Regions from separate parts of the Pseudomonas helvetica genome, predicted to be linked through region 2. Evidence: predicted binding sites of a transcription regulator. Region 2 holds the regulator's gene; the other holds the start of a gene.
The links. Region 2 encodes FliA, which starts transcription of late flagellar genes. Its sites were predicted from a motif close to CTAAAGTTTNNNNNNNNNNNGCCGNTAA; they were not measured.
Positions count from the first base shown of each region.

Region 1 (4,344 bases), 1.2 Mb from region 2:
GCTATCAAGTTGCTGTCCGGCCGTGGCCGTGAGCTGAACTCGGCGTTGGTGGTTCTGTCGATTCTGTTCGTGATCAAGTTGGGTTGGTTCAACGCATGACTTTCGATTCCCAGGCTTACACCACTCAGCTCGAAGAAAAGGCCACGCGCCTGCGTGACCTGCTGGCGCCGTTCGATGCACCAGAACCTGCGGTGTTCGACTCGCCGCTGGCGAACTTTCGCCTGCGCGCCGAATTCCGCTTGTGGCGCGAAGCCGGCGAGCGTCATTACGCGATGTTCTCCCAGGAAGACAAACGCACGCCGATCCTGATCGAAGAGTTCCCGATCGCAAGCCTGCGCATCAACCAGTTGATGCCGCAGCTCAAGGCCGCCTGGCAAGCCAGCGCCGCCCTGAGCCACAAGCTGTTTCAGGTGGAGTTCCTGACCACCCTGGCCGGCGATGCGATGATCACCTTGTGTTATCACCGCCCGCTGGACGAGCATTGGCACGCGGCCGCGTCGAAACTGGCCGCCGACCTCAACGTCAGCGTAATCGGTCGCTCCAAGGGCAAACGCGAAGTGATCGGCCATGATTATGTGGTCGAGAAACTTGAAGTCGGTGGTCGCACCTTCAGCTATCGCCAACCGGAAGGCGCGTTCACCCAGCCGAACGGTACGGTGAACCAGAAGATGCTCAACTGGGCTTACGACGCTCTGGGTGATCGTTGCGACGATTTGCTGGAGTTGTATTGCGGTAACGGCAACTTCACCCTGCCGCTGGCGACCCGCGTGCGCAAAGTGCTGGCCACCGAAATCAGCAAGACCTCGGTGAATGCGGCGCTGAGCAACCTCAGTGAAAACGCTGTGGATAACGTCACCCTGGTGCGTCTGTCTGCCGAAGAGCTGACCGAAGCGCTGAATGAAGTTCGCCCGTTCCGCCGTTTGCACGGCATTGATCTGAAGAGCTACGAGTTCGGTAGCGTGTTCGTCGACCCACCGCGCGCCGGCATGGACCCGGACACGTGCGAGCTGACCCGACGCTTCGAGAACATTCTGTATATCTCGTGCAATCCGGAAACGCTGGCGGCCAACATCGCCCAATTGCACGACACCCACCGCATCACCCGCTGTGCGATGTTCGATCAGTTCCCGTGGACGCACCACATGGAATCCGGGGTCTTGCTGACCCGGCGTTGATTGCATTCGCTCAATACAAAAAATCCGGCCGAAGCCGGATTTTTTATTCAACCGATCACTGCATCCACGGTGGAGGCGGTTCTTCGGTTTTACCTGGTGGGGCGTCGTCTGCGGCGCGAACCGCTTGCCGTCGCTCCTCGTCAAGGCGTGCGGCCTCGATCTCACGCATGATGCCGCCCACGTCCGCCAGCTCTTCCGGCTCGTCGAACTCACCGGTCAGGACGCTGGCCGGGTGCAGGGTGCCGGCTTCATACAGGGCCCACATTTCCTTGGCGTACTTGGTCCGCTTCAACTCCGGCGCAAAACGCCCGAAGTACGAGGCCATGTTGCCCACGTCGCGCTCCAGCATGCTGAACGCGTGGTTGTTGCCAGCAGCATCGACTGCCTGGGGCAAGTCGATGATCACCGGACCATCCGGGGTCAGCAGTACGTTGAACTCGGACAGGTCACCGTGCACCAGACCGGTACACAGCATCAGCACGATCTGTGAAATCAGGAAGGCGTGGTATTCACGCGCCTGATCCGCTTCCAGCACCACGTCATTGAGACGCGGCGCGGCATCGCCGTACTCGTCCGCCACCAGTTCCATCAGCAGCACGCCTTCCAGGAAGTCGAACGGCTTGGGGACTCGCACCCCGGCACTGGCCAAACGGAACAATGCCGCAACCTCGGCGTTCTGCCAGGCGTCTTCGGTTTCTTTACGACCGAACTTGGAGCCCTTGGCCATCGCGCGAGCCTGACGGCTGTTACGGACCTTGCGACCTTCCTGATACTCGGCCGCCTGACGAAAACTTCGTTTATTCGCCTCCTTGTAAACCTTGGCGCAACGTAACTCGTTGCCGCAGCGCACCACATAAACAGCTGCTTCTTTACCACTCATGAGTGGGCGCAGCACCTCGTCAACCAGACCGTCCTCGATCAGCGGTTCAATGCGTTTTGGAGTCTTCATCAGCTTTTATTGTGGGTCCTTTATTACCAAACACGCGAATGTCATTCGTTATACGGCAATCCTCTCCCGTCGGGGAGGGGTTGCCGACCTATGAACGTTGCAGATGCACCCAATGTGCCAGATTAATCAGGTAAACCCTGTTGAGCGACGAAGATCATAGCCGAGAGTCAGCCGCACGTTGGCGACTGGATCAGCAGGCATTTGCGACAGCGTCTGAGATCAGACAAGCCACTCTTTGTAGGATTTTTACCAATAGTCCTCAATTTCCGCCCCTGGCGGCCGAAGTCATCAAAGAGAAAGGAGTTTGTCCGACAATCCGCGGGGCGTCAGCACTACGTGGGCTTAATAAGAAAAAAACTGGAGCGCGGATGAACATCAAACAAAAACTGACGTGGGCGTTTGCAATCATCGCCTGCTTGCCAGTTGTGCTGGTTGCCACCCTGGTGGTCATGAACCTGCGCAGCGATGCCAAAGATAACTTTGTCGACGGCAGCGGTCGAGAGATCCGCCAGGTCAGCAACGCCATGCAACTGTTCTTCGACGGCATCAGCCAGAACGTCAACTACCTGGCCTCCCAGCCGCTGATCAAAAACACCGACGCCAGTCTCAAAACCTACATGAGCGCCAATGCGACGGAAATTCCGCAAGGCGAGATGGACAAGCAGGTGTTTGCCTTGCTGCAAGACCTGGGCGCCAGTCATCCGTCGTACGCGTACGCCATCGTCGGCACCAGTGCCGGGGGTTACGTGTCCTGGCCCGATGACCCGAAACTGGCCAATTACGACCCGCGCCAACGTCCCTGGTACAAGGCAGCGCAAGCCAAACCGGGCAAACCGTTTCGCACCGAGGCTTATTACTGGGCTCAGGATGATGCGACTTACGTCAGTACCGTGCGTACCCTCGACAACAAGCTCGGCACCAATGGCGGCGTGGTCAGCATCGACGTGACGCTCAAGCAGCTCACCGAGATCGTCAAACAGATCAAGCTCGGTGAAACCGGCTACCTGATGCTGATGGAAAACAACGGCACGGTGCTGGTCGACCCGAAACAGCCAGAGCACAACTTCAAAGCGCTGGGCAGCCTGGGCGACGGTTACGCGCAACTGGCCAAGGCTGGCAAAGGCCTGGTCGAAGTCGAGTTGAACGGCGAGCGCTACATGGCCAACGTCTGGCCGTCGGAGCAACTGGGCTGGACCTTCATCGGCCTGATCAAGCAAACCGACGTGATGAGCTCTGCCACTGCGCTGACTTGGCTGATCGCGATCATCGCCGCCGTACTGGCGGTATTCTTCGCCGTGGTCGGCGCCAGTTTCGCCAGCCTCATCGTGCGGCCGATCCGCAGCGTCGCCAGCGGTCTGGAAGGCATCGCCCAAGGTCAAGGTGACTTGACCCAGAACCTGCAGATCCGGGGCAGCGACGAAACCGCGCAACTGGCCAACTGGTTCAACCAGTTCCTCGCCGCGATTCGCAGCCTGATCCAGCACATCGGCGGCGCTGCGACCAAAATTCTTGCCAACTCGCAAAGCGCGACCCAAGTCTCCAGCGACATGGCCGACGCCGCCGGGCGCCAACGTGAAGCGGTGGACATGGTGTCCACGGCGTTCCACGAGATGGTCGCCACCGCCAACGAAGTCGCGCGCTCCTGTAGCCAGGCCGCCGAGTCGGCCGACAGCGGCCAGCGTCAGGCCCGCGAAGGGCAGCAACAGATCGATGCCGCCGTGCACAGCGTCGACAAGTTGAGCCAGGAAATCGAGCAGTCGGCGCAGTCGATGCAGCAGCTGGAACGCGACAGCAATGACATTCAGTCAATCCTCGGCACCATTCGCTCCATCGCCGAGCAAACCAACCTGCTGGCACTGAACGCTGCGATCGAAGCGGCTCGCGCTGGCGAGCAGGGTCGTGGTTTTGCGGTGGTGGCCGATGAGGTTCGCGCACTGGCCAAACGCACGGCCGATTCCACCGCGGAAATCGACGGACTGCTCGGCAACCTGGCCAAGCGTACCAGCCAGGTCACCCAGCAAATGCACGCCAGCCTCGAGGTGTCGCAACAGTCGGTCAGCCGGATCGGCGAAGCGCGCAACAGTTTCGGGCAGATTCGCGAATCGGTGGATGTGATCCGCGACATGAACACCCAGATCGCCACCGCCGCCGAAGAACAGCATCAGGTCGCCGAAGACATCAACCGCCACATCAGCCAGATCCATGGCGATGCGCAGTTGG
Region 1 is NZ_CP150917.1:770,118-774,461, reverse strand. Features, by position in the region: gene AABM55_RS03360 (NCS2 family permease) at 1-99, shown strand, start outside; gene trmA (tRNA (uridine(54)-C5)-methyltransferase TrmA) at 96-1,175, shown strand; gene AABM55_RS03350 (PA4780 family RIO1-like protein kinase) at 1,231-2,124, opposite strand; gene AABM55_RS03345 (methyl-accepting chemotaxis protein) at 2,493-4,344, shown strand, end outside.
Region 1: the regulator FliA is predicted to act here: its motif matches at 2,383-2,410, upstream of AABM55_RS03345 (methyl-accepting chemotaxis protein).

Region 2 (4,344 bases):
AAGGCAGTCGCCCGCAGCAAGCCAACCTGTGGCGTCGCCTGCAACGCATCGGCCTGTCCGGTCCGTTGTCGCGCGATCTGCTGGAACTGATTACTGACATTGAAGAACCCCGCCAGGCCTGGCGCATGCTGTTGGCGCACCTGGCGCGGATGATCGTGACTCCCGAGATCGAACCACTGGAAGAGGGTGGCGTGATCGCCATGGTCGGCCCTGCCGGCATGGGCAAAACCACCACGCTGGCCAAGCTGGCCGCGCGTTACGTGCTCAAGTACGGCGCGCAGAACATCGCGCTGGTGAGCATGGACAGCTTCCGCATTGGGGCTCAGGAACAGCTCAAGACCCTGGGGCGTATCCTCAATGTCTCGGTGACTCACGTCGACCCGGGCCAGTCCCTGGCGCAAGCCCTTGATCCGCTGTTGCGCAAGCGTGTGGTGTTGATCGACACCGCCGGCCTGCAGGCCAGTGATCCGGCGTTGCGCATGCAGCTGGAAAGCCTGGCCGGTCGCGGGATCAAGTCGAAGAATTATCTGGTGCTGGCCACTACCAGCCAAAAGCAGGTGCTGACTGCCGCTTATCACAGTTACAAGCGGTGCGGGCTAGCAGGCTGCATTCTGACTAAACTGGATGAAACAGCGAGCCTGGGCGAGGTGTTGAGCCTGGCAATCAGCCACGAATTACCTGTCGCTTATCTGACCGACGGGCCACGGATCCCGGATGATCTACATTTACCGCGCCGGCATCAGTTGGTCAGTCGCGCCGTTAGCGTGCAGATGCAGGAAGAACCCAGCGAAGAAGCCATGGCTGATATGTTCGCTGACCTCTACCACAGCCCGGCCAAGCGTGTCGGCTGAGGTAATAATGAATAGATTTGTATCTACATCGATGGCCTGCCATGCATTGTTCACAAGTGAGCGCGCAGCCAGTCATGTAGTCCGCGTCTAAGCAAGACAAGGTAAAGAACGAACATGGGCAGCATGCATCCCGTACAGGTGATCGCAGTGACCGGCGGCAAAGGTGGCGTCGGGAAGACTAATGTGTCAGTGAACTTGTCCCTGGCTCTTGCTGAGCTCGGCCGGCGCGTCATGCTGCTGGACGCCGATCTGGGGCTGGCGAACGTTGACGTCCTGCTGGGGCTCACGCCCAAGCGTACGCTGGCCGACGTCATCGAAGGCCGCTGTGAACTGCGCGATGTATTACTTCAGGGGCCGGGCGGAATTCGCATTGTTCCAGCAGCGTCCGGTACCCAGAGCATGGTTCACCTGAGCCCGGCCCAGCATGCTGGCCTGATTCAGGCATTCAGCGACATCGGCGATAACCTCGACGTATTGGTGATCGACACGGCGGCGGGTATTGGTGAGTCGGTCGTCAGTTTTGTTCGCGCAGCCCAGGAAGTATTGCTGGTGGTGTGCGACGAGCCGACGTCGATCACTGACGCCTACGCGCTGATCAAACTGCTCAACCGCGATTACGGCATGAACCGCTTCCGCGTGCTGGCCAACATGGCGCAAAGCCCGCAGGAAGGGCGAAATCTGTTCGCCAAGTTGACCAAGGTCACGGATCGCTTCCTCGACGTCGCCTTACAATACGTCGGTGCGGTGCCTTACGACGAATGCGTGCGTAAGGCGGTGCAGAAGCAGCGCGCCGTGTATGAAGCGTTTCCTCGTTCCAAGTGTGCGCTGGCATTCAAGGCCATCGCGCAGAAAGTCGATACCTGGCCGCTGCCTGCCAACCCGCGTGGGCACCTGGAATTTTTCGTCGAGCGTCTGGTGCAGCAAACTGCGGGTCCGGTTCTATGACAGCCAGCGGTTACAACCTGTACAAGAAGTCGGCGCGTGACGCGCAGTACGAACTGATCGAGCGTTACGCGCCACTGGTAAAACGTATTGCCTATCACCTGTTGGCGCGCTTGCCGGCCAGTGTTCAGGTCGAGGACCTGATCCAGGCAGGCATGATCGGTTTGCTTGAAGTGTCGACCAAATACGACGCGAGCAAAGGTGCGAGTTTCGAGACGTACGCGGGGATCCGTATCCGTGGTGCGATGCTCGATGAAGTCCGCAAGGGTGACTGGGCGCCACGCTCGGTCCACCGCAATACCCGGATGGTGAGTGACGCGATTCGCTCAATTGAAGCTAAAACCGGGCGTGACGCTAAAGATCACGAGGTTGCGGCCGAACTCCAATTGAGTCTCGACGATTATTACGGGATTTTGAATGACACCTTGGGCAGTCGCCTGTTCAGCTTCGACGATCTGTTGCAGGACGGCGAGCATGAAGGGCTGCACGAGGATGGCGCGAGTGCTCATCTCGAACCGTCGCGCGACCTGGAAGATGAACGCTTCCAGGCAGCACTGGCGGATGCGATTGCCAATTTGCCGGAGCGTGAGCGACTGGTGTTGGCGCTGTACTACGACGAAGAGCTGAATCTCAAGGAAATCGGTGAGGTCCTGGGGGTCAGTGAATCGCGGGTCAGCCAGTTACACAGCCAGTGCGCGGCCCGTTTGCGGGGGCGTTTGGGGGAGTGGCGAGCGCGCTGACAGCAGTGTGGGGACACTGCGAACGAAACAGGCAGGGCGTAACGCTGTGCCGGTCTTCATCCGTTGTGCTCCAGACAGTCGTCGAGTGCTCTGCCGAATTGATTGAATGGCGTGTTCAGGTGCTGAACGCGTTTAAGACTGCTTGGAGGTCGAATTGGACAAGAACATGAAAATCCTCATCGTTGATGACTTCTCAACGATGCGGCGGATCATAAAAAACCTGTTGCGTGACCTTGGGTTCACCAACACGGTCGAGGCGGACGACGGTATTACCGCCATTCCCGTCCTCAACAGCGGGAGCATCGACTTTCTGGTAACGGACTGGAACATGCCTGGCATGACCGGTATCGATTTGCTGCGCCACGTGCGCGCCGATGAAAAGCTCAAGCACCTGCCGGTGCTGATGGTCACTGCCGAAGCCAAGCGCGAGCAGATCATCGAAGCCGCTCAAGCCGGTGTAAACGGCTATGTGGTCAAACCCTTCACGGCCCAGGCGTTGAAAGAGAAGATCGAAAAAATATTCGAACGCATCGGTTGATGCGCGGAGCCACTGCGCCACGGGGGGAGCTATGGAGCAAAGAGAATCTTCACAGGGCGATTTCGAATCGACCCTGAAAAAACACGCTCACGAACTGGTCGAAAGCCTTGAAAAGGGCAGGTTCGGTGACGCTGTGCAACTGATCCATGAGCTCAATCAGACCCGTGACCGCGGCCTGTACCAGGAGGTGGGCAAGCTCACTCGCGAGCTGCATAGCGCGATCGTCAATTTTCAGATTGACCCGAACATGCCGCAAGCCGAGGAAGTCTCACAGATCACAGACGCCACCGAGCGCCTGTCCTATGTGGTCAAGCTGACCGAAGCGGCCGCGAACCGGACCATGGATCTGGTCGAGAACAGTACTCCGCTGGTCAATGGCCTGAGCACTGACGCCCAGGCCTTGAGCGCCGACTGGGGGCGTTTCATGCGCCGCGAAGTCGGTGCCGAAGAGTTCCGCGAACTGGCCCGGCGTGTCGACGGTTTCCTGACGCGTAGCGTCGAGGAGAGCCAGGTCGTCTCGGGCAACCTCAACGATATTCTGCTGGCTCAGGATTACCAGGATCTAACCGGTCAGGTGATCAAGCGCGTGATTCAACTGGTCACCGAAGTCGAAAGCAACCTGCTCAAGCTCGTGCTCATGGCCAGTCAGGTAGACCGCTTTGCGGGCATCGAACATGACCATGAAGCGATGCTGGCTGAAAAAGATCCGCAAAAACATCTCTCTCAGGGTGAAGGTCCGCAGATTCATGCCGATAAAAGAGAAGACGTTGTGTCCGGTCAGGACGATGTGGACGATTTGCTATCCAGTCTTGGATTTTAGGTTTTTTAGGTTTTTAGACCTTTAGGAGCACCCCCTTAATGAGCTTCGGCGCCGATGAAGAGATCCTTCAGGATTTCCTGGTTGAGGCCGGCGAGATTCTAGAGCAACTGTCCGAACAGCTGGTCGAGCTGGAAAGCCGACCCGATGATGCGGATTTGCTCAATGCAATTTTTCGCGGTTTTCACACTGTAAAAGGGGGCGCCGGCTTCCTCCAGCTCAATGAGCTGGTGGAGTGCTGTCACATCGCCGAGAACGTGTTCGACATCCTGCGCAAGGGTGAGCGTCGCGTCGACTCGGAACTGATGGACGTGGTTCTCGAAGCGCTGGACGCGGTGAACGGCATGTTCAGCGAAGTCCGCGAGCGTGCACCGATCACTGCGGCTACACCGGAACTGCTGGCGGCTCTGGCCCGCCTGGCCGAGCCTCAAACAGACGATGTGGCGCAACCAGTTG
Region 2 is NZ_CP150917.1:1,922,473-1,926,816, forward strand. Features, by position in the region: gene flhF (flagellar biosynthesis protein FlhF) at 1-851, shown strand, start outside; gene fleN (flagellar synthesis regulator FleN) at 966-1,796, shown strand; gene fliA (RNA polymerase sigma factor FliA) at 1,793-2,533, shown strand; gene AABM55_RS08705 (chemotaxis response regulator CheY) at 2,700-3,071, shown strand; gene AABM55_RS08710 (protein phosphatase CheZ) at 3,103-3,891, shown strand; gene AABM55_RS08715 (chemotaxis protein CheA) at 3,930-4,344, shown strand, end outside.